2 regions of the Holdemania filiformis genome follow, and region 2 is predicted to be linked to the other one. Evidence: a T-box and tRNA genes for the amino acid it is inferred to sense, from the RefSeq annotation. Region 2 holds a T-box; the other holds one or more tRNA genes.

Region 1 (15,562 bases), on a different contig from region 2:
CTAAGGAAAAATACAGATGCCGCGAGGAATCTTAAAGAAAAACAGGATTTCCAGCGGTCTGTTCTTTCCGCAAACACCGCAGATCGGCGGCCGTGATTATGCGCCGCCCAGGCTTTGCGGCCATGGGAATCCCCATTCAATTCGGCAACGGCAAACAAAGAGAAACACCCAGAGAAAAGAGGGAATTAAGATGAGAATACAAAGCACTCGCGTCTGGCTGAACGAACAATTCGTTCCGGCTCAGCTTGTTTTTGACAACGGAAAGATCACGGCTATCGAATCCTATGACGCTCAGAAAGCTGACGTGGATTACGGCGACAAGCGGATCCTGCCGGGGCTGATCGACATTCACTGCCACGGCTACAACGGGCTGGACTGCAACTACGCAACCCGCGAAGGTCTGCTGAACTGGATCGAATATCTGCCGCAGGACGGCGTCACCAGCTTTTTAGCGACGACCTCGACCGCTCCGGAAAGCAATCTGCTGGAATCCTTCGCGCTCATCAGCACGATCATGGACGAGGATCACCGCGGTGCAAAAATCCAGGGCATCCATGTCGAAGGTCCGCAGATTTCCCATGAATTCAAGGGCGCGCATAATCCTTACTTAATTCAGAAACCCGACGTCGACCAGTTTGACCGCTATCAGAAGGCGGCTGAAGGCAAGATCAAGATGATCTGCATCGCGCCGGAAAAAGATGACGATCACGCGCTGATCCGCTATTGTGTTTCCCAGGGCGTCAAGGTGGCGATGGGGCATACCGGAGCGAAATTCGACGAATGCGCCAAAGCGATCGAAGACGGGGCAGACAGCTTCACGCATACGTTTAACGGCATGCTCGGTCTGCATCACCGGGAACCGGGAACCGCCGGAGCCGCAATGTTCTTTGAGGACATTTATGCCGAGCTGATCGCCGACGGCGTGCATGTGCATCCGGCCGTCGCCAGCGTGCTGGGCCGCGTCAAGGGCAAGGATAAACTCATCCTGGTCACTGATTCCGTATCGATTAAAGGCTTGAAACCTGGCTTTTATCACATGAAGGGCCGCGACGTGACGGTCGGCGAGGACGGCTGCGGGCGGCTGCCTAACGGCAAGCTGGCAGGCAGCTCCAACCGCATGAATGTGATGGTCGGCAATCTGATCGAAATGATGAAGCTGCCGCTGGCAACGGCGATCAACGCCGCGACGATCAATCCGGCCAAGCGCATGGGCTTTGCCCGCAAAGGCTTGATCGAAACCGGCTTCGACGCCGATTTATGCGTGCTCAACGACGATTACAGCGTAGCCCAAACCTGGGTGCTGGGCGAGGCGATGCTGCATGAGTAAAGCCCGCGCCGTCTTTTTTGATATCGATCACACCCTGTTCTCCCATACCCTTCACGACGTTCCCGCTTCCGCTTATACCGCTTTGGAAAAACTGAAGCAAAACGGCAGTCAGATCGCGCTGTGCACAAGCCGGGCAGTGGAGGAATTAGTTAATTTGCCGCCGAAGCTGACGGATCTGCTGGACGGCGTTGTCTGCGCTCAGGGCGGGATTATCATGGATCATGGGAAAATCATCGCTTCGAAAATCATTGACGAAGGCGATGCCGAACGGGTGATCGATTATTGCCGCCGCAACAACTTAGTCGTGCGCTACAGCGGCGTGCATGGCGAAAACAGCCATGACCTGCACTACACCCAGGAAATCAGCGATCTGTTCTATTTCCTGTATAAGATGCGTCCCGGCCAGACATTGTGGAAGCATCAGCCGTTAGTCAACATCATTTTTTACACCCGGGATGCCCAGCATGTCGATGCGATCCGGCCGCTGCTGCACAATTCGCATCTTATGGTCATGCATTTCGCCAACGAAGTCACCGCGGCGGATGCGAACAAGGCCAGCGGAATGCTTGAACTGGCGGCGCATTGGGGTTTTGACGAATCCCAAACCGTGGCCTTTGGCGACGGCTACAACGACGTGGAAATGATTCGCCGGGCAGGTCTGGGAATCGCGATGGGCAATGGCTGCGACGAAGCGAAGCAGGCCGCCGATTATGTGAGCGACGATATCGATCGCGATGGCGTCTACAAAGCCTGTCTGCATTTTGGATTGATCGAGGAGGAAAATCATGCCGAGAATTGAAAATGAAGTCGCCGTGGTGGAAGTAAAAACGCTGGCGGCGGAAATCACCAGCTTTTATGACAAAGAAAAGAATATCGAACACATGTGGCAGGGCGATCCGCAGTTCTGGGCCGGCCGCAATCCGATCCTGTTCCCTATGGTCGGCAGCACCTGGACCAAGGACTACCAGATCGACGGGAAGACCTACAAGATGGGCAACCATGGCTTTGCCCGCCACAGCGAATTCACCGTTGAAAGCGTGAGTGAAGATACGATCGTTTTATCGTTAAGCGATAATGAGGAAACCCGCGCGCAGTATCCGTTTGAATTCAAACTCACGGTGACCTATCAGCTGTCCGGCCGGAAGCTGACGATCACCTACCGGATTGACAATCATTCGCCACGGATGATGCCGTTCTCCTTCGGCCTGCATCCGGCGTTTAACTGTCCGATGGCTTCAGGCGAGCGCTTCGAAGATTATAAACTCGTTTTCGCCTGCCCGGAAACGCAGACGACCTCCAGTTCCAACGCGTCGCTGAGCTTAAATGAGGAACGGGAAATCGCTCTGGACTATGCGACGTTCAACAACATTCCGACGCTTTTGTTCGAGCATCTGCGCTCACCGTATGTCACCCTGACCAATGGCAAAAACAGTGTTAAAGTCAGCGTTGCCGGTTATCGCTGGCTGGCCTTCTGGACCAAGCAGAACGCTCCTTACCTGTGCATTGAACCTTGGCACGGGCATGGTGATTTCGAGGAAGTCCACGTTCCGTTTGAAGAACGCGAGGGCACGATCCAGCTGAAGGAAAACGGCAGCTTCACGACTTCGTACACGATCGAAATCGCGTAATTTTAATTTTGGCAACAACGGCTCGAAACGTTGAGTTTACACCGGTTTCGTGCTATTGTTATAGATGAAAAAGGGAGGAATTTCAAATGTTCAAAATTATTGTGACGGAAAACTATGACGAACTGAGCGAAAAAGCTTTTGAAGTCATGAAGGAAGTCATCACATCCAAGTCCAATCCGGTTCTGGGTCTGGCGACAGGCTCCAGCCCGATCGGTCTGTACCAGAATATGATCAAGGATCACAAGGAAAACGGGACGTCCTATAAGAATGTCGTCACCTTCAACCTGGATGAATACATCGGCCTGAAGCGCGATCACAGCCAGACTTACTGGACCTTCATGCATGAAAACCTGTTCAACGGCTTAGACATTCCTGATGCGAATGTTCACGTTCCAGTCGGCGACAGCGACAACATTCAGGCGGAATGCGAAAAGTATGAAGAAGCGATGAAGAACTTTGAAGTCGACATCCAGCTGTTAGGCATCGGTGCTAACGGCCATATCGGTTTCAACGAACCAGGTACATCGTTTGATACGCTGACGCACACCGTCGTTCTGAAGGAAAAGACACGTCAGGATAACGCGCGTTTCTTCGATCCGTTAGGCGAGGAAGTTCCGACCGAAGCGATCACCATGGGCATCGCGACGATCATGAAAGCCAAGAAAATCCTGTTGGTTGCCAATGGCAAAAACAAGGCGGATGCCGTCTATGCCATGATCAAGGGTCCGGTTACGGAAGAATGCCCGGCCAGCGTCCTGCAGAACCATCCGGATGTTACGGTCATCGTCGACCGCGGCGCGGCAAGCAAGCTCTAAGCCATTCCGAGCGGATATAGCCTAGTCTCAAAACAGCCTTCGGGCTGTTTTGTTTTTTGCCATAAATAAGAACTTTGACCGGTGATCTCCCCGCCTTCAGCCGTGAGCATTTCGGTATGCAAAGGAAAAAACTGTGATATACTTAGATTACTGAACAGGAGGATGAAGAATATGAAAATTGTAAATACGCAGGAATTTGATGAAATAACAGCGAAGGACGGGCTGGTGCTCGTGGATTTCTTCGCCGATTGGTGCGGGCCGTGCAAAATGCTGGCGCCGGTGCTGGAAGAAGTCGCGGCGAAATATGAAGGCAAGCTGGACATCGTGAAGGTGAATGTCGATCAGTCGCAGGATCTGGCGCAGCGCTACGGCGTCATGTCAATTCCGACGTTGATCGCGTTCAAAGGCGGAAAAGCTGTGAAGCAGAGCGTTGGCTTCCAGCCGAAAAACATGTTGGAAAACATGATCGACGGTTTGCTGTAAATCGTCTGTTGCGGTACAATTAATTCTCAGATTGTTTCACAAGGCCGGGTACCCTATGTATCCGGTTTTTTTTATTCTCGGCCGATCGGCGAGAGCGGGGATGAAGCGGACAGATCGGGGAAAACTGGATACAGGCAAAGAACTGGAAAACAGGGCAAGATCAGCGGCGGCCATTCGTGAGGGTAAAGCAGAATCGGAAGCATCTGATCCCGGGCGGGAAGCGCTGGCAAAGGAGAACGCAGCCGCGCATTCCGGAATGGATTGAAGGACAAAGTTTCTTAGAAAGCAGAACGCTGAGAATAGACAATCCGTCAGAATCCAGCCGCTGTCCATCCTCGCTCCGCTGATGAACTTAGCCGCCGCAGGTCCGCGCTGACCTGAATCCTGAAAAAAAGTTTAACGGCAGTAATCTTTTTGTTTAAAACTATTGAATTTTACAGGCGCGTATGTATAATAATATCTGTGTTTATTAAATGCTTCCGAGAAGTTTAGTGTTACTAAACATAGGAGCGGAAAAGGAGGGGTTGGATGGATATCGGATATCGGATCAAACAGCTGCGGACGAAGAACAACCTGACGCTGGAAGAACTGGCCAGCCGCTGCGAATTAACCAAGGGGTTCCTGTCGCAGCTGGAACGGAATCTGACCTCGCCTTCGATCGCGACGCTGCAGGATATCGTCGAAGCGCTGGGGACGACGCTGGCGAAGTTTTTCCAGGAAGAAACCGAGGAAAAGCTGGTCTTTACCGACGACGACTACTTCGTCGATGAACGTGAGGACTGTACGATCCACTGGATCGTGCCCAATGCCCAGAAAAACGAAATGGAGCCGATTTTGCTGGAACTGCCGCCGCAGGGCCAGTCGCATGAAGTCGCTGTTCACGAAGGGGAGGAATTCGGCTACGTGCTGTCCGGTCGGATCAAACTGGTCAATCTGGACACAGGAAAGGTCTATATCGTTAAAAAAGGGCAGACATTTTATGTCAAGGGATCGTTTAGCCACTGTCTGAAAAATGATTCGGCCCAGCCGGCCCGCGTGCTGTGGATCTGCACGCCGCCGATCTTTTAGATCCAATGAGAAAGGGGATTTACGAATGAAAAAACTAATTCAGTTTAAGAATATCGTGAAGGAATTTGACGGCCAGATCGTCTTGAAGGGCGTCAATCTGGATATCTATGAAAATGAGTTTGTCACGCTGCTCGGTCCATCGGGCTGCGGCAAGACGACGCTGCTCAGAATTTTAGGCGGATTTCTGGAACCGACGGAAGGCAAGATTATCTTCGACGGTCAGGATATCAGCCAGGTCCCGCCCTATAAACGGGAGATCAACACCGTGTTCCAGAAGTATGCGTTGTTTCCGCACATGAACGTGTATGAAAACATCGCGTTCGGCTTGAAAATCAAGAAGCAGTCCAAGGATGTCATCGAACAGAAGGTTATGCGGATGCTTTCCTTAGTTGGCCTGGAAGGCTTTGAAAAACGCAACGTCACCCTGCTTTCCGGCGGTCAGCAGCAGCGCGTCGCGATAGCCCGCGCGTTGGTCAACGAGCCGGAGGTTCTGCTTTTGGACGAACCGTTAGGCGCGCTGGACCTCAAACTGCGCAAGGAAATGCAGCATGAGCTGAAAAAAATTCAGAAGGAAGTCGGCATCACGTTTATCTTCGTCACGCACGATCAGGAAGAAGCCCTGACGATGTCTGATAAGATCGTCGTCATGAAGGATGGCGAAATCCAGCAGATCGGCACCCCGGAAGAAATCTACAACGAGCCGGAAAACGAATACGTCGCCCGCTTTATCGGGGAATCGAATATCATCGACGGCGTTATGAAGGAAGACTACCGCGTCATGTTCGACGATAAGATCTATGACTGCGTGGACTTCGGCTTTAAAAAGAATGAAAACGTCGATATCGTGATCCGTCCGGAAGACATCGACATCGTGCCGCGCGGCCAGGGAATCCTCAACGGCGAGGTTAAATCGCTGCTGTTCAAGGGGGTTCATTATGAAATCATGGTTCAGACCGTGTCGGGGACCGCGAAAACGGTCAAGATGCACGTTCTGGCTAATCATGACAAAGTAAATCCGGAAGCTAACGAAAAAATTTCCGCCAACGACTTCACGATGGACCTGGAGGACGTCGCGGAGATGACCGACGCCGACGTCATCGCCCGCGCCAACGCGCAGGCCTGGGACGAGGAAGATGAATTTATTTCCCTGTCTACCGTCGAATATGATATCAAGCCGCAGCCCGGCACCTATCCGGCGACCTTCGGTACCTCCAAAGGCACTTCGATCACGATTAAAATCAGCGTCGTCGAGCCGAAGTACGTCGAGGACAACAAGCATAACATCGGTATTACCGCTTTTGACTTCTATAAAACACCGGATGAAATCAAAGAGAGCGTCGCGCTGAACACCGATTTGAAAATGTGGGCCAGCGCCGAGGCCTGGGATCTGGAGGACGACAGTCCGATCGAGATCAGCGAAGTGAAATACGATTTCGATCCGGAAACGATTGCGGAAGGCGACTTCGACATTACCTTTGCGACCAAAGGCCGCATCTTCAAGATCCACACCACGGATTTCCAGGAGGAAGGCAAGAAAGTCGATCTCAAATTCGCGCCGGAGGACATTCACGTCATGTCCAAGATGGGAGTGTAAGCCGCTATGAAATCCTTTGCGCGCATGCTGTATCCATATCTGGTATGGATCGCGATCATGATTCTGGCGCCGATGCTTCTGATCGTGCTGTACGCGTTCACCAAGCAGGGCAACTCCGTGCTGACGCTGCAGTTTACGCTCGATAACTTCGCCCGCTTTTTCTCCGACAGTATTTTTCCCAACGTGCTGTGGCGGTCGTTAAAGATCGCGCTGATCACAACGGTCATCTGCGTGCTGTTAGGCTATCCGGCGGCGTATTTCATCGCCAAGCTCGACGGCAACCGCAAATCGGTCATGGTGCTGCTGATCACGCTGCCGATGTGGATCAACATGCTGGTCAGAACGTACGCCTGGCGCGGCATCCTGCTGAACTTTCCGGTCAGCAGCGAATTCAAGGTGTTTGTCGGCATGGTTTATAACTTTATTCCCTTTATGATTTTACAGATCTATACGTCGCTGACTAAAATGGATCAAAGCCTGTTAACCGCAGCGGAGGATCTGGGCGCCAACAAGGTGCAGACCTTCCTGCGCGTTACGCTGCCGCTGTCGATGCCGGGCGTCATCTCCGGCATTACGCTCGTCTTTCTGCCGGCGGTATCGAGCTTCTTTATTCCGAAGCTTCTGGGCGGCGGCGATTACGTCCTGGTCGGCAACCTGATCGAGAACTACTTTATTTCCACCGGCGATTGGAACTTCGGTTCGGCGATTTCGCTGATCATGGCGGTGATCATCATGATCTCGATGTTCATCACCAAGAAGGTTGACTATGAGAACAAGGGGGAAACCCGCGCATGAAAAAATTGAAATCCCTGTTCTCCCGGTTTTATCTGGTGCTGGTTCTCGCGTTCTTCTATCTGCCGATTCTCTATGTCATCGTCTTCTCCTTCAACGACAGTAAGTCGTTAAGCAAATTCACCGGCTTCTCATTGCAGTGGTATGAAAAGATGTTTGCCAACCGCACGATTATGGAGTCGATCTATTACACCGTGGTCATCGCAGTGATCGCGACGGTGGTTTCTACGATTGTCGGCACGATCGCGGCCATCGGTTTGTCTAAATCCAAGCGGATCGTGAAGGACCTCACGCTGCAGATCAACAATCTGCCGATGATGAATCCGGAAATCGTCACAGCGATCGGCTTAATGCTTCTGTTCACCTCGTTAAACATTAAAACCGGCTTCATGACGCTGTTGTTGGCGCATATCGCGTTCTGTATCCCCTACGTCATGCTCAGCATCATGCCCAAGCTCCGCCAGATGGATCCCAACCTGCCGGAAGCCGCGCTGGATCTGGGCGCGACGCCATGGCAGGCTCTGATCAAGGTGATCGTTCCGGAGATCATGCCGGGGATCGTTTCCGGCGCTTTGATCGCCTTCACGATGTCGTTTGATGACTTCGTCATCTCGTTCTTCACGACCGGTCCTGGCATTAACAACATCTCGATTTACGTCTATTCGATGTATAAACGAATCAATCCGAGCATCAACGCGCTGTCCACGATCATTGTGGTGATGATCACCGTTGTTCTGATTCTGGTCAACGTCATTCCGCTGGTGAAAGAAAGGAAATTGAAGAAAAATGAAAAACTGGGTTAAACTGGGTTTGTGCGGCCTGTTGGTCGTTTCGCTTGGCGGCTGCGGGGGCGGCGGCAAGAGCGATATCGATCCGCAGGAGGTCTATGGCTGCAGCACGCTGAATGTCTACAACTGGGGCGAATACGTCGGGGAAAACGTCCTGTCCAATTTTGAAAGACAGTACAATGTCAAAATCAATTACTCGATGTTTGCCTCCAACGAGGAAATGTATACGAAGCTGCTGGGCGGCAGTCAGTACGACGTGCTGGTGCCTTCCGATTACATGATCGAGCGGATGATCGACGAAAATATGCTTCAGCCGCTGGATAAGTCGATGATTCCGAATCTGGCGAACCTGGCCGACGGCGTCAAGGGGTTGTCCTACGATCCGGATAATACCTATTCCGCGCCGTATTTCTGGGGCATGGTCGGAATTGTCTACAACAAGAACAACGTCGATCCGGCAGATGTGGAATCGCAGGGCTTCGACGTGCTGCGCAATGAGAAATACAAGGGACATGTGTTCGTCTATGACTCCGAGCGGGATTCGTTCATGATGGCGTTTAAGGCGCTGGGGTATTCGATGAATACAGAAAATGAAGACGAGATTCAGGCAGCTTATGAATGGCTGCTGGACATGGATAAGAAGGTCGATCCTTCCTATGTGACAGATGAAGTCATCGACGGCATGGTCACCGGCGAAAAGGATATCGCCGTCGTTTACAGCGGCGACGCGGCTTACATTTTGTCGGAAAATGAGGATATGGCTTACTGGCTGCCGGAAGAAGGCACAAACCTGTGGAGCGACGCGATGGTCATCCCGGCGAACGCCAAATGCCCGAAGCTGGCCAATGAATTCATCAATTACATTCTGACTGACGACGCTTCCTATGATAATTCCAGTACGGTCGGCTACGCTTCCAGCAACAAGAACGTACTGGAGGAAATGAGCGCCACGGGCGGGGAATATGATGGAAATCCGGCTTATCTGCCGCGTGTCGGGTATGCCAAGGATGAAGTATTCAAGCATAACGAGATCCTGAAAAAGAAATTAGCGGATCTGTGGATTAAAGTCAAAAACAGTTAAAAGTCTGACGGCTCAGAGTGAAACAGAACGGAAAAGGCGTTGAAATCGGCGCCTTTTTTGTTTTGAAAGTCCGCTGAAATTCGTTTCATTTTAGCCTTGCATTTTAATAGGAGTTCATATATAATAATAAAGCACAGCGAAATGGTACCTTAGCCAAGTGGTAAGGCAATAGACTGCAACTCTGTGATCGCCAGTTCAAATCTGGCAGGTACCTCCATAAAATTGGGGATGTGGCGGAATCGGTAGACGCATCGGACTTAAAATCCGGTGATGGAAACATCGTACGGGTTCGAGTCCCGTCATCCCCACCAATCCTAAAAATCAAGCTGTGAAAAAATAAAAAAAGTTGTTGCAAATCGACACGAACTCTGTTATAATAACAAAGCGTTGTTGATAAGAACAACGAGATACGCGCCCATAGCTCAACTGGATAGAGCGTTTGACTACGGATCAAAAGGTTGCGGGTTCGATTCCTACTGGGCGCGCCATTTTATTAAAAAAACAGTTCCCTTCGGGAACTTATATTTCGGGATGTAGCACAGCTTGGTAGTGCACTTGATTTGGGATCAAGGGGTCGCAGGTTCGAATCCTGTCATCCCGACCATGATTTAAATTTTTGGCGAGGTAGCTTAGTTGGCTAGAGCGTTCGGTTCATACCCGGAAGGTCGTGGGTTCGAGTCCCACCCTCGCTACCATTTGATTGTTTAGGATCTGCGGACCCTTAGCTCAGTTGGTCAGAGCTGCCGGCTCATAACCGGCTGGTCGTAGGTTCGAGTCCTACAGGGTCCACCAAGTCATTCTGGAGGAATACCCAAGTGGTTGAAGGGTCCGGTCTTGAAAACCGGTAGGTCGGGAAACCGGCGCCTGGGTTCGAATCCCAGTTCCTCCGCCATTGAAAATTTTATACTTAGTTATCGCGGGGTAGAGCAGTCTGGTAGCTCGTCGGGCTCATAACCCGGAGGTCGTTGGTTCAAATCCTTCCCCCGCAACCAATGGTTCTGTAGCTCAGTTGGTAGAGCAATGGACTGAAAATCCATGTGTCGCCGGTTCAATCCCGGCTGGAACCACCACTTATTAAAAACCCTGTCGCTGACAGGTTTTTTTGTATAGTAAACGGAGGGATTGGACGACATTCAGGGGGGGGGGAAGGATTCAGGCGGAGCCCGGCGAATCAAAGTTACGCGGATCCAGGCGCCCAAGCCGTTTTCGTCCGCGGATTGCGGAGGGAGATCCTCACCGGTTTTCAATCCCGGGATTCTCTCGATCTGCGTTGTCTGGCGGACCCTGTCGGCAGCCGGCGCCGGCTTAGGGGAAGCGAGGATGAGACTCCGCCCGATTTCCTGTTTCCTGCGATCCCTCGATCCCATAAACCCAATGCGGTCAGATTGGCAAAGTCAATGTGATCCCGCCGTCACTCAGTGCGAAATCTACGCTCTGAAGGCGGCAGATCTTATCTCTGATCTCGAAACAAACCCCACGGCAATTCAGGAGGAACTTCAATGACAAAGGAACAGCTGAAACAAAGATTGGAACTTAACTCCGCAATGACGCAGATCGCTGCGGATTATCTGCGGGAAAACGCCTGCGCGATTGAACGGGAGATGGTTGAATCTCTGTGCCATAGCTGCGGATTATCAGAAACGGACGCCGTCTACACTCTGTTTTGTATTATTGCGGGTCTGGAACTGGATGAAAATCCGCTGCACCGCCGTCTGGCCGACCAATATTTCAAGCCGGGATTCCGTTGTTTGTCCGCAGCTGAATATGAAGCCGACGCTTATCTGCGCAACATCCATTTTCCGGATACGGCCCAGGGCGGCTGGACGGTGCGCTGGGAAAGCTATCAGCCGTTTGAAATCCTGATCTATGACGACTACCGGGTGGATGAAACCGGAGTGGAGTGCCCGCAGCTGGGCTATTTCAATACGGAATACCGCTATCCCTGTGTATATGAAAATGGCGTTGAGTGGATGAGCGTAATTCCCAGCGAGATCAACACAATGCGCCCGCTGCTGAAACAAGCCCAGGGAAGGGTGCTGGTCTGCGGCTTGGGTTTAGGCTATTTCGCCTATCATCTTTCACGCAAGGACAATGTCGAACAGATAATCGTCGTAGAGAAGGAAGCCGCGGTCATCCAATGGTTTACGCAGTGGATTCTGCCGCAGTGGGAACAGCCGGAAAAATTGAAAATTATCCATGACGATGCCTTCGCGGCAGTGGACCGCCTGAAACCCGGCGAAGTAGACACGATCTTCGTCGACTTGTGGCATAACGCGGCGGATGGAGCGCCGTTAGTCCAGGCAATGCGGACGCGGGAGCCGCGGCTGCCCGGCACCCGGTTTCTTTATTGGCTGGAAACCTCGGTCGACTCGGTATTGCGCTGGAATCAGGTGATGAAGGAGTACGCGGATCAATGAAAAAAAGAGGAATTTGGACAGGACGCTTGATTAATCAAGGGGCGCCCGCCGCTGAATTCCTCTTTTTTTAGAGTTGAGTTCGTTTATTTTGTAAGGGAATCGACATCGATCAGTTCATATTCCCGCGAACCGATCCCCAATGCGGCAGCGGCCTCAATCGTATGGATGCCGTGGCGGGATTCAATCCGTTCGATCAAATCTTTTTTCCCTGGATCTTCGCACTGATAGACCAGATCGATGCAGGCCTGATCCAATGCGACCGGATCCAGCGAGGACAGGATACCGATATCTCTGACCTTCGGATCTTCCGCTTTCGCGCAGCAGTCGCAGTCGACCGACATGTTGCACATTACGTTGATGAAGACAATGTTTTCTTTCTCATAGTCGAGAATGGATTTCGCAGCGTCGGCCATCGATTCCAGGAACTGATCATGATCCGCGGACCACATGTTCTCCGCGACTCCGGCGCCATGGATGTAAGCTTTGCCATAGCTGGACGCCAGACCGATCGAGATGTTTTTCAACGCGCCGCCGTAGCCGCCCATCGGATGTCCTTTAAAGTGCGTCAGCACCAACATGGAATCATAATTTTTCAGATGATCGCCGACAAAGTTTTTCTGGATTACCTTTCCGCCTTCAACCGGCAGCTCCAGATCGCCGTCTTCATCAAGAATATCGACGGGAAACAGTTTAGACCAGCCGTGCTTTTCCATCGTATGCCAATGCGCTTCCGTCGTATTACGCTGACCTTCATAAGCAGTGTTGCATTCAACGACCGTACCGTTTACCTTTTCAATGACAGGTTTCATAAATTCAGGGCGCAGGAAGTTCTGATTGCCGACTTCGCCGCTGTGCAGCTTTACCGCGACTTTGCCTTTCAGCTCGCGGCCGAGAATTTCCTCCATCTCGATCATTTTTTCCGGCGTGATGATCTTGGTAAAATAAACTTTTGATTTTTCCATGGAATGGACCTCCTTACTTTGGAAACCGTCTAGGCATCAGTTTCCTCGTGACTTTATTGTAACGCCTGAAGTTCACTCCAAGTCAATCCTTTTTTATGGAATTGTCCGCGTTTTCTTTCTGCAATAGAAAATCCGGGATTGGGTGCGGCAGGGATAGGTTTTCCTGTTATACTGAAAGCAGGAAGTTGAAAGGAGAAGGACGAGTGATGAAATTAACATGGATGGAGGCGGAACAACCGTTGCCCCGGATTGACCGGGGTCTGCCCAACGTGTTCCCGATTCCGATTCAGCTTCAAGGGCAGCCGGCCGTTGTTTTATTTGATACCGGCGCTTCATGCAGCGCTGTGCGCAGATCGGTTGCGGAAGCGGCAGGGCTGCGGCCGCTGCATGAACAGATTGTGGGCGGCGGGAGTGGTCTGGGACGGATTCAGGCCGAGAAGTGGCTGGCGGAAACCGTGCAGATCGGCGCACTGACGGTGACGGAACAGGTGTGGATGGTGCTGCCGGACGCCTGTTTTGTCTTTGAGCTGGAAACTGGACATCCCGCGCAAATCGACGGACTGCTGGGGTGGGACGTTCTTCAGTTCGGCTGTTGGCAATGGGATGAAAAAAGTCAGCGGCTGTCGGGAAAGCCGTCGCTTCCGGAAAAAAGCACGGTTCATGAATTGTCAGGCTGGGATTCTATGCCTGTGGTGCAGGCGGAAACGAACGGCGAGATTTTATGCTGGGGGTTTGACAGCGGCAATACCAGCACGACCGGCGGGTCCTTGTTTTATTCAAGATTGCCAGAATCACTGCCGCTGGAATTGGAAACGCTGACGGGCGTTGATGGAACGACGCAGATTCCGGCCAAACGGCTCGCGCGGCTTCTTCTGCGGATCGGAACAGCCGAAATTATCCTCAGCCATGTTCCCGTGATCAATAAGTCGTTATATCCCGTGCGAAATCAGGCGGTCGCCGGTTTGTTGGGCGCGGACGTGCTGGCAGGGTGCAGCTGGCGCCTGGATTATCCTAATCGCCGCCTGGAGCTCAAACCGGAGGCCGCGGATTCCATTCTTCCTTGACATAGAATAAAAACAAAAAACGCCGGAGAACTGAAAGCAGGGAGGACTTTCAACTTCGGCGTTTTCAGAGAATCGCAACGTTAGTTTGGAATTAGAATTTGCGACAGCGGCATATTCGGAGTGTTTAAATTCGGCGTTTGGTTGAGCGCGCCGGAAGAGAAATAGAAGACAGAGGCGATCACGATCAGGATTGCGGCTAACTTGTAGAGTACAGTCAGGTTTTTTTGCATTGGGGATTCCCTCCTTTTATTTTCAGCATAAGCGCCAAACGCTCTTTTATTCTTGATCTTACTATAACATACGAAGCCGTTGGGGAAATGAACGGCAGCTTAACAATTTATTACAGATTCCTGACGGTCGCTTAAAACAGCCTTGATTTCCCAGAACAGTCGTGAAAAAACATAGAATCTGATGTTTTTTCCAAAAAAATTTCCACTTCCGCAAGGCACAGATCCGCCAACGGCTTTCTTCACTTGACAAAGTTTGACAACCTTCGTCGCAATCAGCCACTACAATAAATCTGATAAGAGGTGGAATTTTGATGAAGGGAAACGTTTGTTTTTTAGAAGATTTAACGCGTCTGATCCAGGCGGGAAAGCGGACGGAGCTCGCGCACCGGCTGCGGCCGGAAGCGGCTGTTGTGAGCGGGGAGATCGAAATCTATGGCCGGGAAGCTGCCGCGCGGTGGCTGTGGGAACAGCCGCGGCTGACAACGCTCGGCGAACCCCGGATCCAGATGCTTTCCGGTCAGCTGATGCTGCAGCGGGGAACTGTGCAGTGCGCGGGAAAGCCGCTGCGGTATGTGCTTGTGATCGACGTGCTTTTAGGTCAGCTCGTTCATCTGACGCTGCTGGAAGCGGCAGTGAAAACGGAAAGCGCAGCCCCATCCGGCCGCAGCTCTGACTTGGAGCTGCTTTTAACGCAGACGCAGAAATTCTGGCTGGAATGGGATCTTTGTCAGGATACGCTGCGGGTGTCGGAGAACTGGTTCGCGCATTTTCATTTTCAGCCTGCGCTTTCCAATCTGTTTCAGGATCAGGCACGCCGGCAGCACTCACTCTCCGGTGCGCAGATCGCGGAAATCCGGAGCCAGCTGCGGCAGGGAAAGCCGGTCCCGCCCATTGAGCTCAGCCTGCGTTGCGGTGGGAAAGACTTTCGCTGGTATAAGCTGGAACTAACGGCTGAAAAGGATGCGCAGGGTCAGCCGGTGAAGGTGCTTGGCCTGGTAAGTGATATCGATCAGCAGCGGCGCGAGCTTCATTGGCTGCGGCGGCTGGCGCACCAGGACTGCCTGACGGGATTATATAATCGTTTTAAGATTCAGCAGCTAATCGAGGAAACACTGCGCTGCGCTCCGGAGGGGAAACGCATGACGCTGGCTGTGATGGATATTGATAATTTCAAACAGATCAACGACGCCTATGGACATGACTGCGGCGATGAAGCGCTGCGGCAAACCGCGGCTGAAATCCGCGAGCTGTTTGCGCCGGAGGATTTAGTCGGCCGGATCGGCGGCGATGAATTTGTCGTTTTACTGCAGGAA
Region 2 (15,562 bases):
ATTTACTTGTTTGTCTTGCTTATTTGTTTTGTTTGCTTCGCTTCGTTGCTTTACCAGTGGGTTTCACTTGTTTTTCTTGCCCGCCCGCTTGGTCTTTTACCCTTTTTCTATAAGATTTGATTCAGGTTGCCGTCCGCGTCGCTAAGCAGTGCTTCCGCTTCACAACGGCTGACATGCTTCAGTTCCATGATCAAGGCTGGTTTGATCTGATAATTACACTCGGTCAGCCGCGCCTGCGCCGTTTCCAGCGTACAGCCCGCAGCCTGAGTCAGAATGTAGGCCAGACGGGCGCGCATCTTGTCGCTGACCGGCGGTACGTTGATCATCAGATTCTCATACACGTTGCCCAGCTGCGCCATCGTCACCGTCGTGATCATATTCAGGATCATCTTCTGGCAGGTTCCCGCCTTTAACCGCGTCGATCCGGTAATCACTTCCGGGCCCGGCGTGGGCGCCATGACCCGATCGCAGACCTCGCTGACCAGCGAATGCTTGTTATTGACCAGTCCGGCGCAGGGAATCCCCTGTTTTTGGCACCAGGATAGCGCGCCGATGACATACGGCGTCCGGCCGGATGAGCTAATTCCAATCACAAAGTCCTTAGCCGTAACCTCCCGGGCCTGTAAATCCAGCGCGCCGTTTTCCGCGCTGTCCTCCGCGCCGCCATCGGTCTTCATGATATCGGTGAAATTGCCCGCCACAATGGAAACAAATTCGCCGTGGGTGCCGAAGGTTGCATTGGCCTCGTAGGCGTCCAGCATACCCAGATAACCGGAATGCGCCGCGCCGGTAAAGATGATCCGGCCCCCGCGCCGCAAAGCGGCGATGCACTGTTCAATTGTTTCGTTGACTTCCGGCAGAACCTCTCTGACCGCTTTGGTGCAGGCTTCGTCTTCCTGGTTCATCAGCGCCGTCGATTCCGCGACGCTCATGTGCGGCAGATTCATTGACGCGGGATTGCGTTCCTCGCTGGTCAGCGTCATTAAATTATCACGCATCAGAAGATCCCGATGATCGCGCCGGCCGCCGCCACGACGATCAGCAGCGCCATGACTTTCGTCGCTTTGACTTTCTTGTTCTTCAATAAATACAACGTCCCCAACGTCAGCGCCAGCGGAAGCAGGCCGCGGAACAGCTTGTCGAGAATATCCGTCTGCACGCTCATGCCGGCGCCCTGGATGTTGATCATCAGCGGTGTCGACACACTGACAAACCCTGCCGTCAGCGCACCCATGACAATTGCGCCCAGAGCGCTGGCTCCGGTGATGACCTTTTTGATCAGATTGCTTTCCAGAATCCGCTGCAAGCCTTCCTTGCCCAGCTTGTAGCCGGTCATCCAGACATAATACGCAATGCTTAACATGATCCCCATCATCAAGACGGCATAGACCAGCGGTCCGGCCAGACTGCCGGAGGACGCCAGCGAGATTCCGATCGAAAGCAGGATCGGTGTCAAGGTTCCCTGCCACAGCGTATCCCCGATTCCGGCAAACGGTCCCATCAGACCGGTTTTAATGCCGTTGATCGCCTCGTCGGAAATCGGCGCGCCGTTGGCCCGTTCTTCTTCCATCGCGATGACCATGCCGTTGATCACGCCGCCGAAGTGCGGTTCCGTATTATAGAACTCGATATGCCGCTGGACCGCCGCCTTGTATTCCTCCGGGTTGTCCTTGTACAGCTTTTCAATGATCGGCGCCATCGCATGGCAGAAGCCCGTACCGGCCAGCCGTTCATAGTTATAATTGGCGTGAGAGAAGAAGGTCCAGCGCCAGAAGGACTTCACAACGTCCTTCTTACTCAGTGTTTTCCGTTCTGTATTCTGTTCCATAATCGTTCCCTCCTATCCGTTCTCTTTCTGCAGCTGGGTGTAGAACCAGGCGATGATGAAGCCCAGCACGGCAATGACGATCGTATCCAAGCCGAGATATACGCTTAAGATAAAACCGAGCATGTAGAAGGCCATACTGTTGGGACGGCTGATCGAGCGCAGATTCATCGCCACGCCCAGGGCCGGCAGCACGCCGCCGATGACCTGCAGGACATGCAGCACGTCGTTGCTTAACATCGCAACCAGGCGCGCCATATAATCCGCGCCGAAATACGCGCCGAGCATGACCGGAATGACGCTGATCGCAAATGCCACGATCTGCGGCGGAACAACATGCAGGAAGCAGACCTTCTTCAGATCGCCCTGCTCGGCCGCTTTATCCGCCATGTGGACAAACGCGACGTCAATCGTCATGTGCAGTACCCAGACCACTGTGCCTAACAAACCAAACGGAATCGCAATCGTGATCGCGGTTGCCGGATCAACGTTGCCGACGATCGCAAACGCCGTGCCCAGCACCCCGGCCAGACCCGGATCCGATGGAATTGTACCGCCGGCTGAAATAAACGCGATGTACGGCAGCTGAATCGCCGCACCGATGATGACGCCTTCCGCCGGATGTCCCAGAATCAGGCCGACCAACGTCCCCGCTACTAACGGCTTCTGAAACAAGCTGGCTGAACCGAGGACGGTCGTCCACGGCGTTCCGATGATGCCCAGATAATAAACGACGCCCATCAGAAAGGCTTGAAACAACGAAATACTCACATCCATCACCTCTTCTAATTAAATAAACCGTTTGAAATCCATTGCCGGATCTTCCGCTACCATCTGAATTTCAACCAGAATCCCGCGCTGGATCAGCTGTTTCAGCTGATCGGTTTCCGCTTCGCTGGCCGAGATATTCTTATAGACCGTTTTCCGCCCCGGCTTAATCCCCATGCCCCCGATATTGACCTTCGCCAGCTTAACGCCGCTGTCCGCCAGATGAACGTAGGCTTCCGGGGTCTTCGCTAAAATAATCGCTTTGTCATGATCCTGCAGTCCGGCAATCACCGCCGCACTGTCGGCCACTGTCGTCACCTGCGTCACAATGTTGGCAGGAACCAGCGTTTTGATGATCATCGTCAGAAATGAATCGTTAGCGGTAACGTCGTCGATGACGATGATTTTGTTGGCACCGGTATAATTCAGCCAGGACGTCATGACCTGTCCGTGAATCAGCCGGTCGTCGATACGGGCCAATACGATACTCATCTGTTATTCCTCCTCTGTCAAACTCTGAATCCGTGCGCCGGCGTCAAAGATGCCGCCGCGGCCGTTGTCCACGGCCATCGCGATCAGCTGGCTGGCCGTCACGCCTTCGCGGTTCGCCAGCACCGCCTGCAGAATCATCGGCAGATTGACGCCGACCACCACCTGCAGCGAATACGCACGCAAAAGCCGGATCGTCTGGTTGCACGGCGTACCGCCGAACAAATCCAGCATCACCACCACTTCTTCATGACCGCGCTGGTGAAACTGTTCGACCTTGTCGGCGATCAGCTGACCAAACGCCTCGGGATCCTGTCCCGCGCGCAGCCCGACGCTTTCCACAAAATCATGCTTACCGGCGATCATTTCGACTGTTTCGCAAAAAGCTTCGGCCAGATTGTGATGGGTTGCTATGAGAATGCCTGTCACGTTGTCCCTCCTTTCTTTTTTATGAGGAAATGCAGATCATCGGTTGTATCTGCATTCTATCATTCCTGATTCCTGAAAACGTTTTATCCTTTACACGGTCACTTCGTGCAAAGTCAAAATTTGTCGAGCAGCGCCGCCCGGAAAACGGCGATAAAATTTTCATAGGTACTCTCCCGCAGGATTTCATGGATCTGCTGGGGACTGGAAATCAGCGAGGATAAATACGGCCAGAGCTGAAACGCCTTGGGGTTGTTCATCTCCGTGGACACTAACAGGACAATCCGAACTTTCTGATCTTCTGTCCAGGCGACCGGCTTGTCCAGCACGGCGACGGCGATGAACGTCTGGGCGGTAATCGGATAGAGCGGATGCGGCATCGCGACCTGACTGCCGAAATAAGTCGAGCTCAGCTTCTCCCGTTCCAATACCAGTTCCTCAAATTTCTTCGGCAGATGATACGAGCGGGACGCCATCGCGATCAGGCGCGCCACGATCTCCTGACGGTTTTTCGCTTGCCCGCGCCAGAACAAATCGCTGGAAAACCGGGACAGAATCGAATCGACGCTGTCGTAGCCGTTGATCGCCAGATTCATCTTGGCAAAATCCTTCTCGCTGGGAAACAGGCTGATCCGCACCGCAGCGCCGCGGGTGACGGTGTCCTTGGTTTCCGTGGTGAACAGCGCATCATAAGCACCCGGATCGATCCGGCTTAAGTCCAGCGGATTCACAAAATCCAGCTGAAGCAATTGTTTTCGGAACCATTGATCGATCTTCTGCCGCAGCAGAATTGTTTCACTCGGTTTAAGACGGCTGATGACCAGAATTTTCTTGCCTTCGGAATTCATCGTGATGTTCTCCAGGCCGTAGTTGAAATACAGCGTGAAATATGCAGCTTCATCTTCGCTGATGCGGACGTGGTAATGATCGTCGATCAACAGGCTGAAATAATTCGCGATGTCAAAAGCAAACGGAAAGGTTTGCTTGATTTCCGTCAGCAGAACGTTTTTTAACTGCCGGTTATTCTGCATGCGCGAAAGCAGCGGTACAAAATGAAGCGCCAAGGCGATTTTCAAATCGATGCTGCGGGTGAAGTCGACGCCGTATTCGACGTGGATCTTTTCCAGTGAATCCATGATGAAGGCGTTGATTTCCTCCGAGACGCCGGAATAGTCGTCATAGTCCCGTTTGCCGCGCAGATTTACGGCGAGGTAGTTGATTTCCTCACTCAGCCGGGAAACCGGCACGCTTGTGCAGCGGCGCAGAATATCGCCCGCGATCCGCGTTTCCTTCTCTCCGCCGTTGCGTTTCGTTGTGCCGGCTTCGATAAAATAGCCCCGTTCGATTCGCTGCAGCGTCAGAAGCAAATGGAGGATCAGACTCTCCAGCAGCACTTCGCTGATCTTGTATTCATTTTCCAGAAAGATTTCAACAAGCAGTTCCTTCAGGTCTGTGATGCGTTTCAGATTGGCCTGGGTTTCGTGGGCTTCCTCCATCATCGAATAAATATCTTCCCGGGCTAGACAGGTCCGTTTGTCCGTTTCCCGCCCCTCGACCCGATAGCCGCTGCCGGAGCGGTACGCCAGCTCCAGATTGTACTTGTTCAGTATTTTCCGCACGGCTTTCAAATCCAGGTACAGTGTGGAATCGGAGATGTTCAGCTGGGTCTGCAATTTTCGCTTGCGGACATAGCCTGAATGATCGAGCAGATTCAGCAGAACCGTTTTGATCCGAATCGGTTGTTCATTGAGCGCGGTGTTCTGCGATGTCTTCTGCATGCGGTCCAGCAGCGCCGCAGCCTGCGGCGGATCATGAATAATCAGCTGGTAGCCCTTGGAGGGCAGCGACGTCAGCTCCAGGGCCGGGGAATGCTTAATTTCCAGGCGGATCGCCGCGATCTCGCTTTTGACGGTGCGCACGCTGATGCCGTGGGCTGCCGCAAGCGTCGCCGCCGAATGATATTGTCCGCCATTCTCTGCCAGCCAACGCAGAAGGCCTTGCTGACGCTGTGTCAGCACGATTGCCACCGTGCCGCTTCCACAGAGCGTTTGATTTTAAAAGTTCCGATACTCTGCGGCGTTCCCGTTTGAAAACGCGGCGTCAGGCAGCGTTGAGATGGGATGAACTGTTTCTGTTTCATAAGCTTTCTCCTTCCCAAGCTCATCTTAGCATAAGCCTTTTCCTGTTTTGTTAATTCGTGCAATCTGGTGTTTGAGCTTTTGCACGAACGACCGTGCAGGGAAATAGAACATCGAGGATCTTTGATTGAGGAAAGGATTGAAAAGGTCTTCCGTTATCGCCGACAGACGCTTTGGCTTCGAGCCTTGGATTTCATGATTCTTCAGCGAAAAAGCACAAAAAAACAGCCCTGAATCTCAGGACTGCTTCTTACCCTATTTACAGTTCAACTTTTTCCAGATCGTTATAGGCGATCTCCGTCGGCGTTTCCCGGCCGAACAGAATACACAGAACGGTTGCGGTCTGGGTATCGTCGTTCATCGCGTCGATCGAGCCTTCGATGCCGCTGAACGGTCCGGTTAAAATCTTAACACGGTCGCCCGTCGTAAAGTTGACGCTGACCTTGCGGTCGCTCATGCCGATGCGGCGCAGGATTGAATCAATTTCTTCCGGAGAAACCGGGAACGGCTTCGCTCCGCCGCCGCTGGATCCGATAAATCCGGTAACGCCCGGCGTATTTCTGACAATATACCAGGCTTCGTCCGTCATAATCATTTCCACGAACAGATAACCTGGGAACAGGTTGTGCATTTTTTCTACTTTTTTGCCGTTTTTGTATTCGATCTCCGGTTCCTCAGCGACCAGAATGCGGAACAGATAATCGGAAATGCCCATTGTGTCGACACGACGCTGCAGGTTTTCCTTGACCCGATTCTCATGACCGGCATACGTATTGACGACATACCATTCTTTCTTGGACTCTGTCATACCTTAAGCTCCGATCCCGATTAATTTGAGGAAGAAGGAAACGAAAAATTCACAGGCGACGAAGAAAACGCCGAAAAATGCGCAGAAGATCAAAACTTCCATTGAATTTCCGCCCAGTTCTTCTTTCTTCGGCCAGCGAATCCGCTTGACTTCTTTGGAGATACCGCTGAAACTAAACCATTTTAACATATCTGTATCCTCCTACTTCGTTTCTTTATGAAGTGTATGTTTTCCACATTTTTTACAAAATTTCATCAGTTCAAGACGTTGATTATGCGTCTTGGGATTCCGGTGTGTAACATAGTTGCGTGAAAGGCACTCTGTGCATGTCAGAATCACTTTTGTTTCTTTCGCCATCGAGGTCCCTCCTTACCGTGCTAATCCACTTTACCATAAAGAAAAGGGCTCGTCAAATAACCCTTAACTTAAGCGGATTATAGCACCATCCCGCCGGCTTTTCAAGCCTCTTCCGAAAATTTGCTGAGGATGTAGTCCAGTTTCTTTCGAATCCGTCCCAGCTGGTTGCCATAACTCTTCCGGGAAATGTTTAAAATTGCCGCAGCGTCCTGATAAGACGTGTTATCCAGCGACAGGCACAGAATCTGCCATTCCCGCGGCGTGAAGTAGCGGCGCAGCTGCTTGACCTGCTTTGACGCTTCGTTGAGCGTAAAACGGTAGACCGGATCAAAGAACCGGTCGTTGGATACCAGCATATCCGCCCTGTAGGTCTCCCGGTCTTCGCCGACCATGATATCCAGGGAATCGCAGGCATAAAACGCGGCGTCGCTGGAGCATTGCGAGTGCCTGTATATCGTCAGCAGCCGTTTCCGCAGGCAATTCTGCAAGTAAGTCTTAAAGCTGCAGGGATAATCCTCACGGTAGCTGTCGGCGGCGCTGACCAGCATCATCCGGCTTTCCTGTTCCAGATCTTCCTTATACGCGTCGCCGGAAACAGAACAGTTCTCGAACTGTCCCAGCCGGAAAATCATTCCGCAGATCATCGGTTTGTATTTGTTCAGCAGACTTTCCACTGCCCAGTCGTCCTGTTGACGGATCATATACAACAATTCATTGTCGGTGTACACTTCCTCGGTCATCCTTGTTCCTCCTGTTATTTCAGAGGAAAACGTTTCGCATGAATCTGATAAAGCAAGACGGCGCAGGCCACCGAAGCGTTCAGCGAGGAGATCGTGCCTTCCATCGGCAGCGTCAGCATTACGTCGCATTCTTCCTTGACCAGCCGGGAAATGCCTTTGCCCTCCGAGCCGATCACCAGCGCCACTGGCGTGTCGAAAGTAGGCTGACGGTAATCCTGGGCATTGCGCATATCCGTACCGTAAACCCAGTATCCCTTTTCTTTCAACTGTTTCAGCGTCTGAGTCAGATTCGCGACCATGGCGACCGGCACCGTTTCAATCGCACCGGTGGACACCTTGGCGACTGTCGAATTCAGCGATACCGAGCGATTCTTGCGCAGAATCACACCGTCGGCTCCGACCGCGTCGCACGTTCGCAAGACCGCGCCGAGATTGTGCGGATCTTCCAGCTCATCCAGAATGACGATCGTTCCCAGCTTCCCGCTTGGGATGCGTTCCAGCATTTCTTCTACGCTGACCGTTTTGTAATCCTCGCAATACAGCGCGATCCCCTGGTGATGCGTATCCATGCAGCACTTATCCAGCTCCTTGCGACTGACCCGCTGGGTTGGAATTCTGCGGTTTTTCAATAAGGTTTCCGCCTCCGGAAACTTTGCCCCTTCCGCTACGAGTGCTTTTTCAACCTTTTTCTTGCTTTTCAGGATCTGCATTACTGCGTTTTTCCCATAAATCCATTGTGCCATACTTTGACCTCCCGTTTCGTCCTGGAATTGTCCCATTTTTATTCCAAATCGTTTCATCCTCGTGAAACTGCTTCTTTATTTATACAATGGGAAACCCGGAAAAGCAATTGAATTAGCCAACAAAGCCTGGATAAAGATCAAGGCCCTGACGATTCTAATTACTTTATTAGTCTGCCGCACCCCTGCGGTTTCATGATTTCCCTGTTCTGCCTACAGAAAACGTTCGCCCTTTTGCCTTAAAGACGAACGCTTCTTCCATTCTGGTTTTTCTATTGTCTTTAATCTTATGCCATAAGCTTGGATTCCAATCCGACCGTCGGCCTGACCTGTTCCCAAATCTCGTGCAGCCGCGCCGTTTGACCGGTCAGATGCCACCAGCCGGTCAGTGCTTCAAAGCCGGTTGAAATCCGATAGATCTGCACGTCGGTGTTCTTGGGAACGCTGCCGCTTTTAAAGTTGCGGCCGCGCCGGAAGATTTCTTCCTCTTCCTCACTGAACGTCCCGGCGGCATGCAGCTGTTCATAAAACCGCGCCTGCGCCTTGGCGCTGACAAAGTTTACGCTCAGCCGCTGCAGATCCTTCGCCCGGCCATAGCCCAGCTCGACCAGGTATTCCCGCACCAGCAGCGACCAGACCGCGTCGCCGATATAGGCCAGCGTGCTTCCGGATAGCTCGTTAGGCTGCATTACATCAGACCTCTTTCGATCAGAATCGCCCGTTTAACGTCCGCCTGGGCAAAGTCCTTAGCGGCCTTGGCTGCGTTCCATTCCGCGAACACCTGCTTGTCATCTTCGCTCAGCGTCACTTTCGGCAATCGGATGCCCAATACCTCCAGCATCTTTTCCAGAGCGCCGACTTCCGCGCCGACCTGATTCCATTGGATTTCACGCTGACGCAGCGCCTGATTCAGCTTCTTTACCGTTTCATAAATTTCAGCATAGCCGTTCGGCGTGTTGAGATCATCGTTCATCGCGTCAATAAACCGCTTCACCGCGTCTTCATCGCACCCGATTACCGTGACATTCGCCAGCTGGCTCTTGATATACGCCTGTTTCATCGGTGTTCTGACTTTGTCCAGTTCCTTGCGGGCGGTTTCGATGGTTTCATCCGAGAAGTTCAGTTCTCCCCGGTAATGCACGCTCAGCATCAGCCAGCGCACTAAATCCGCACCCAGCTTTTCAATGACGTCCTTCGCCCAGGAAACGTTGCCCAGCGACTTCGACATTTTTTCACCGTTGATGTTGATCATCGCGTTGTGCAGCCAGTAATGCGCAATGGAATTGTGGAACAACGCCTGCGACTGAGCGACTTCATTTTCATGATGCGGAAAGCGCAGATCCATCCCGCCGCCGTGAATGTCGATCTGATCGCCGAATTCCTTATGGATCATAACGACGCATTCCGTATGCCAGCCCGGCCGGCCTTCGCCCCACGGCGACTGCCATTTGATGCCCATATCCGTTTCTTTCCACAAAGCGAAGTCCAGCGGATTTTCCTTTTTTGTGTTTTCCTCGATCCGCGCCCCGACCTGCAGGTCTTCCAGATTTTGCTTGGAAAAGCTTCCGTAGGACGGCACGCTGCCGACGCGGAAATACACATCCCCGCCGACCTGATAGGCATGGCCGGTTTTGACCAGCTCGTCAATGAAATGAATGATTTCATCCATCGTTTCCGTTACCCGCGGGGTCGCGAACAGCGGTTCTGTGTTCAGACTGTCCCGGACTTTCTGATAGGCTTCGATATAGCGGGCGGACACGACGCCTTCCGCCACGTTTTCCTCATGCGCTTTCTTAATAATCTTATCGTCGACGTCCGTGTAGTTGGACACGTATTTAACCGTGTACCCCTGCGCTTCAAATAAACGGCGCAGCGTATCGAAGACGATGATCGGACGGGCGTTGCCGATATGGGCATGGTTATACACCGTCGGCCCGCAGACATACATGCTGACCTCATTCGGTTTTATCGGCTTAAATTCTTCAATTTTCCCTGACAGGGTGTTGTAAAGACGAATACTCATCACTTTTTCCTCCTTGGTTTCAGATTCATTGCCTTTGACTGCGGATGCTTTTCCGGAATGTTTCCACGTTGTCAACCCGCTGGTTTTCCACAAAAAAAGCATCTCTAATTTAAAAGACGCTTCAGGCGCGGTTCCACTTTTATTGAACAGAGATGATCTGTTCCGCTCATTCTTCCGTTAACGCCGGCTGCGTCCGCCCTACTGAATTTCAGGCTGGCCCTCCAAGAGGCATTCGTCCGGACGCTCCCTGGTCTTTTCACCGGCCAGACCTTCTCTTGACGGAGCTTTCACGGATTACTCGTTCTTGTCCTCGGTTTTTTGTCCTTTCTTATTCTACCACTTTTTGCTCAGAATTTCTTTCTTTTTCATCTCATATTCCGCGGAAGATAAGATTCCGTCGTCATATAACGATTTCAGCTTTTTTAATTGTTCCGCCGGATCCGAGGCTGAGTTCCATCGGGGCTCGTCCGTCGTTTCCGTTACAATCTCATGTTCCGCAATACCGCCGCGCTTCAGCGCGATCACCCCGTAGAGAATACTGGCGATCCCGCCGATCAAGCCGAAGGCGGTGAAGAACAGAGCCGGATTCATGGAAGGTCCGCCGAATCCCATCCCCATTCCGTCCAGATGAAGCAGGTTTGGAACAAAAAGTCCAAATAAGATAAACGCGATACCGGCGATAATATTGCTTACCGCGCTGGAACGTGTTGTGCGGATCTCTGTTTTTCTTCTCATTGCCGCGGCCTCCTGACCCTTCAGGTCTGCGTTTTTACTCTTGCTTCCAGTATATCACAATCCCGCTGAATCAGCCATGTCCGCCGTCACATCCTTTTCAGGCAGCCTGCAGGCTGCCTGAATATCAATTTCTTCCCTGCAGAGTTTTACTAAACCTCAAAAGTAATTTTACTTTTTTCATTTTCTCAGGAGGCTTTTTTGAATTTTGCGCAATATTAAAGATGTAGGGTCTTTGATAAGGCGGTTGCCCGTCCTGGATGGATCACCTTTTGATTCATTTGTTTTTCGAGCTTGTTTTCTCAGCTCTGGAAAGGAGGGGCTTTCTATGAAGTTTTTCATGGAACTTTTGTCTTCTTTAACGATGAGGGACATTCTGGCGGTTGCCCAGCTTCTGACAACCAGCCTGGACTGCATCTTAAAAATTATAGAACTCAGAAGAAAAAGTGCCGCATCCCACAAAGATACTCGGCACTTATCTATCCACCGCTTCCCTTCAATGAAGAGATAGCGAACGATGGGTATCGCTTTCTCAAGCGTCCCTACACCTATAGTATATTCCATTCTTGAGTTATTTCAAGGCTTTTTCTCAATTTGTTTTTTGCCCCGGTTATTCTCAAACTGCCCGCTTATCCGCTACGCCGTTTTGTTATCCTTGATCGCGCCCTTGCGCCATTTCAGCTGCAGCTTTTCAATAAAACCTGTTTTGTATCGCAGCGACAAATAGCCGACGAAGGACATGATAAACGCTCCCAGACAATCGACGATCAGATCCTTCATCGTGTCCAATAACGCCGCCCGGCCGATCAGCTGCGTCCCGTTTTCCAACATGAACTTCTGCATATTCAGACGCAGGATGCCGTCAAAGGTAAATTCATAGATTTCCCAGAAGACGCCCAGCGTCACCGCAAAGCAAAATGCGAAGACCGCGACAAAGACCGGGGAAAGGTTCATCGGGATCTTTTCCGACTTATTTAAGATCGTGACGAAGGAAAAGCCCAGCGCTCCCAACATCCCCCCGCTGAAGGTATGCAGGATTGTATCCCAATGCGGCACATTGTAATAGAATGCCCGCACTTCCCCCAGATAGATCGCGCAGTACAGAAAAACCGCGTACAACAGAAGCATGTTGCTGGGAATATGAATCTGGATCTTGTGCTCGATAAAATCCGGCAGCCGCATCGCCACGACGCCCAGAATGCACTGCACCAGCATTAACAGATAGTCGCTCTTAACACGCACATCCTCCGCCACCGCTTCCGCCGGCGCCATGGTGATCCGAATGACCAGGAAGATAACGGACAGAAGCATTGTGACAAAAACGAAGTTATAAATAAACGAATTCCAGTTGAATTTTTTCTTCATGTCTTTCCCTCTTTTCAAACATAGTACTTATTTTAATCAGGACGCCCATGACTTGCAACGATTATTCTCCGTTTCGTTTTAAAATAACGGAATCTGTTCTCCCTTTACACGGATTTCATCAACTGACCGGCCTCTGCCGGATGCGGCAACGACAAAAAAATCAGAGACCATAGCGGTAGGCCGCTCTGATTCCTGATTTCAACCTTGCGTCGTTGACAGGGATTATTCCGCTGTTTCTTCCTTACTGCGGCGACGGCTGCGTCCCGCTTTTTTCTTTTCTTCCAGCATCTTATTGAAATTGACAATGCCGGTTTTTGCGGTTTCTTCCAGTGTGTCCGTTGAAATTTCACCGCCCATGCGCAGACCCAGACATTCCATAACCATCGGCAGATTCATGCCCGTCAGCACCGTGATCTGTTCGTTCAGCACAAATGCCGACTGATTGCACGGCGTACCGCCCAACAAATCCGCGAAGACCAGCACACCCTCGCCGGTATCAACCTCCTTGACCGCTTCCTGCAGCCGGCCGCGGAAATCTTCCGGATCATCCTGCGTATTCAAAACGACCGCTTTCATCTGCGGAATGTTTTCACCGAAAAAGATTTCCGCCGTTTTCAACATTCCTTCGGCCAACGGTCCGTGACTGATTAACAAAATACCTTTCATAGCTACCTCCCGGCAGTCCGTTTTCTGATAAGACTGCCTGTCTCTTTCTTCTCTTGATTCTTTTTCGTTTTTTGATTTCATCCTATGTGTTTTTATCAGATTCACACTGATGAAGGATTCGCTGCGTTATTCTCCGGTTGGATCAGTCCGCCGATCAAACTGACTGCCTGACGGATTTGATCGCTGTCCATCTGCACGTCGAACTTGCCGCCCGGCATTTCACAGGTCATTGAAGCGGGATCCGCCGTGCTGATCAGAATGCCGCTGTTCCAGCTGCGGATCAAGCTGTCATCCGGTTCCTCTGCCGCCTGTACCGTGATTTCCGGCCACCCTTGTGCGCAATGCTCCCGCAGCTTCGCTTCCTTTCCTTTCAGGATAGCGCAGAGCGCTTTTTCCCGGCCCAGCTGATTCAAATAGACCAGCCTTGCCTGCGGAAAATGCTCGCGCAGCTGCTGCAAACCCAGCTCCGTTCCGGTTTCTTCCAGGAAACAGAACGCGATCGGCCGATTTCGGTAAGTACGGGCGCATTCCAGCATCGCAAACAACGCCGCATTCTTTCCGGCATTGCCCGCCGCCTGTCTGCGTCCCAGTCCGAAAGCAAGCAGGAAAGTCAGCGCCGCCATTAAAAACAAGTACCACCGGCCGTCCTCCCTGGTTCCCGCGATGCACAGCAGCACGCCCATCACAGCCAGCAGCACGCTCAGCACCAGCGTCACCGTCAGATTATCCAGTTGATTTTTCCGGTTCGCCGATTGATCAAGCAGCCGCTGCCGGCCGGGAATCATCCGTGCTTCGCGCAAATTGAAATCCGCGGCCACGATCAGACGGGCATGTTCCGGATCGCCGCCGATCAGCTGCTGCCCATGAATTCCTCTTTTCCCGATCAACGCCGTGCGGTAGCCCAACGTTCCCAGCATCTCGCTTAACTGCAGCAGCGTTCGTTTCTTCTGACCTGCGCTCTTGCGCCGCGCCATCCGCTGACACATCGTCAGCAGGCGTTCCTTCATGTTATCCTGAACCTCCATCGCGTTTCTTTCCTTTCCCAGTGAGAAAAGGCCGACGCACACAGCCGGCCTTGTTCCGTTAAAACTTTACGAGATCATGAACCATTTTTTTGTTATATTCCGGTGAAATCTGATGCGTGAGCAGAACACCATGATCTTCCAGAAAACGGAACGCTTCTTTATCTTTATCGTCGACAAACAAGCAAGCTTCCGCTTTGACCTTATTTTCATTATCTTTGGCGTACATGCCGCTGATGACAATCTCCTTCATGGAATAGCCGAGTTTGACCAGCTCCACGGCGTCGAAGATCTCTTTGAAAACAACCATCACGCGGTAGTCTTCCAGTTCATCACTGGTCAATAATTCATAGGCGTCCTGCGGGGAAACCGCGTCAACCTCGGCGTTGAGCGCCGCCAGTTCCAGCAGCATGACCTGGGTCGGATCGTTCGCCGTTTTTTCGTTGATCACCACAAACTCCTCGATGTTCAGCGCGCGCGCAAAGTTACTGACCTGGCCGTGCAGCATTCTTCCGTCCAGCCGATACTGAATAACTGCCATATTCTATTTCTCCTTTCAAATCGTAGTGAATTCCGCCCTGGATTACATATTGGAAATTACAGAATCAGGGAAATGATCAGCGAGAAGACGAAGATCAAACCGACCAGCTTTAAAGAAGAAACGTTCTTCTTATACAGCCATGCCAGACAGATCGTCAGCGCTAACGGCGCCAGACCCGGGATGATGTTGTCCAATTCCTGCTGAATGTTCAAAACGTAATCGCCGATCTGAATCGCGCTGGTCAGCTTGAAGCCGACCCAGGAAGGAATCAGCGCGCCGACCGCGGTCATACCTAAGATCGTGGCGCTTTCCATCAGGCGGTCCAGAATTCCGGACTTGTTCATATCACGGATAACCTTCATACCATTCTTATAGGTATAGAAGAATCCAAAATAGGAAATTCCAAAGTAGTACGCGTTGCCTAAGACAAAGAACAGGATCGCGCCGAAGATCGAGCCGTTCATTGCGAAGCCGGCGGCCAGTGCGCCGATGATCGCTTCAACGGTCGCCCGCAGCGAATCGCCGATGCCGGCCAGCGGTCCCATTAAGGACGCCTTGATCGTATTGACGGATTCTTCCAGCGCTGTGCGTTCCTCGCCATACGGCATATTGGCGATCTGTTCTTCCTGCGCGCAGTTCATACCGAGCGTGAAGCCCATCCATTCCGGCGTCGTGTTGTAGAACGCCATGTGGCGCTTTGCCGCAGAAATCTGATCTTCTTTGTTTGGATATAATTTTTTAAGAACCGGAGCCAGCGCCGAGAAATACTGCAGCGTCTGGAAACGTTCGTAGTTGATCGTGACCATCGGGAAGCAGGCGAAGCGTAAGAAGACGCCCATCAGTTCTTTGCGTTCCAACGAAATGATCTTGTTCTCGTTAACAGGCTGTTCCATTCTGTTTTCCGTCATTAGATCGCACCTCC

What was found. A T-box is a leader RNA that pairs with one kind of tRNA and senses whether it is charged. The one in region 2 lies ahead of cysS (cysteine--tRNA ligase), so its partner is inferred to be a tRNA-Cys.
Region 1: it encodes a tRNA-Cys, which carries the amino acid that the T-box ahead of cysS (cysteine--tRNA ligase) is inferred to sense. The anticodon was not compared.

The regions. Positions count from the first base shown of each region.
Region 1 covers NZ_QRUP01000006.1:62,123-77,684, reverse strand. Annotated here, with positions in the region: gene nagA (N-acetylglucosamine-6-phosphate deacetylase) at 191-1,327, shown strand; gene DWY25_RS06525 (Cof-type HAD-IIB family hydrolase) at 1,320-2,126, shown strand; gene DWY25_RS06520 (aldose 1-epimerase family protein) at 2,113-2,955, shown strand; gene nagB (glucosamine-6-phosphate deaminase) at 3,042-3,770, shown strand; gene trxA (thioredoxin) at 3,933-4,253, shown strand; gene DWY25_RS17720 (hypothetical protein) at 4,354-4,518, shown strand; gene DWY25_RS06505 (helix-turn-helix domain-containing protein) at 4,782-5,321, shown strand; gene potA (spermidine/putrescine ABC transporter ATP-binding protein) at 5,347-6,915, shown strand; gene DWY25_RS06495 (ABC transporter permease) at 6,922-7,710, shown strand; gene DWY25_RS06490 (ABC transporter permease) at 7,707-8,510, shown strand; gene DWY25_RS06485 (ABC transporter substrate-binding protein) at 8,494-9,576, shown strand; tRNA gene DWY25_RS06480 (tRNA-Cys) at 9,720-9,793, shown strand; tRNA gene DWY25_RS06475 (tRNA-Leu) at 9,801-9,887, shown strand; tRNA gene DWY25_RS06470 (tRNA-Arg) at 9,988-10,064, shown strand; tRNA gene DWY25_RS06465 (tRNA-Pro) at 10,104-10,180, shown strand; tRNA gene DWY25_RS06460 (tRNA-Met) at 10,195-10,271, shown strand; tRNA gene DWY25_RS06455 (tRNA-Ile) at 10,292-10,368, shown strand; tRNA gene DWY25_RS06450 (tRNA-Ser) at 10,378-10,468, shown strand; tRNA gene DWY25_RS06445 (tRNA-Met) at 10,492-10,568, shown strand; tRNA gene DWY25_RS06440 (tRNA-Phe) at 10,571-10,646, shown strand; gene DWY25_RS06430 (polyamine aminopropyltransferase) at 11,076-11,993, shown strand; gene DWY25_RS06425 (DUF362 domain-containing protein) at 12,077-12,955, opposite strand; gene DWY25_RS06420 (retropepsin-like aspartic protease) at 13,162-14,019, shown strand; gene DWY25_RS17715 (hypothetical protein) at 14,100-14,249, opposite strand; gene DWY25_RS06415 (GGDEF domain-containing protein) at 14,561-15,562, shown strand, end outside.
Region 2 covers NZ_QRUP01000016.1:5,389-20,950, forward strand. Annotated here, with positions in the region: gene DWY25_RS12320 (N-acetylmuramic acid 6-phosphate etherase) at 108-998, opposite strand; gene DWY25_RS12325 (PTS system mannose/fructose/sorbose family transporter subunit IID) at 998-1,828, opposite strand; gene DWY25_RS12330 (PTS mannose/fructose/sorbose/N-acetylgalactosamine transporter subunit IIC) at 1,841-2,602, opposite strand; gene DWY25_RS12335 (PTS sugar transporter subunit IIB) at 2,615-3,085, opposite strand; gene DWY25_RS12340 (PTS sugar transporter subunit IIA) at 3,089-3,511, opposite strand; gene DWY25_RS12345 (BglG family transcription antiterminator) at 3,625-5,535, opposite strand; gene DWY25_RS18050 (hypothetical protein) at 5,520-5,648, opposite strand; gene nusG (transcription termination/antitermination protein NusG) at 5,906-6,454, opposite strand; gene secE (preprotein translocase subunit SecE) at 6,458-6,643, opposite strand; gene rpmG (50S ribosomal protein L33) at 6,656-6,811, opposite strand; gene DWY25_RS12365 (sigma-70 family RNA polymerase sigma factor) at 6,913-7,551, opposite strand; gene rlmB (23S rRNA (guanosine(2251)-2'-O)-methyltransferase RlmB) at 7,566-8,294, opposite strand; gene DWY25_RS12375 (Mini-ribonuclease 3) at 8,579-8,980, opposite strand; gene cysS (cysteine--tRNA ligase) at 8,980-10,308, opposite strand; T-box leader at 10,424-10,634, opposite strand; gene DWY25_RS12385 (SHOCT domain-containing protein) at 10,648-11,049, opposite strand; gene DWY25_RS12390 (hypothetical protein) at 11,375-11,557, shown strand; gene DWY25_RS12395 (DUF2238 domain-containing protein) at 11,683-12,411, opposite strand; gene DWY25_RS12400 (PTS sugar transporter subunit IIA) at 12,634-13,077, opposite strand; gene DWY25_RS12405 (hypothetical protein) at 13,179-14,102, opposite strand; gene DWY25_RS12410 (PTS sugar transporter subunit IIB) at 14,161-14,640, opposite strand; gene DWY25_RS12415 (PTS system mannose/fructose/sorbose family transporter subunit IID) at 14,697-15,548, opposite strand; gene DWY25_RS12420 (PTS mannose/fructose/sorbose/N-acetylgalactosamine transporter subunit IIC) at 15,548-15,562, opposite strand, start outside.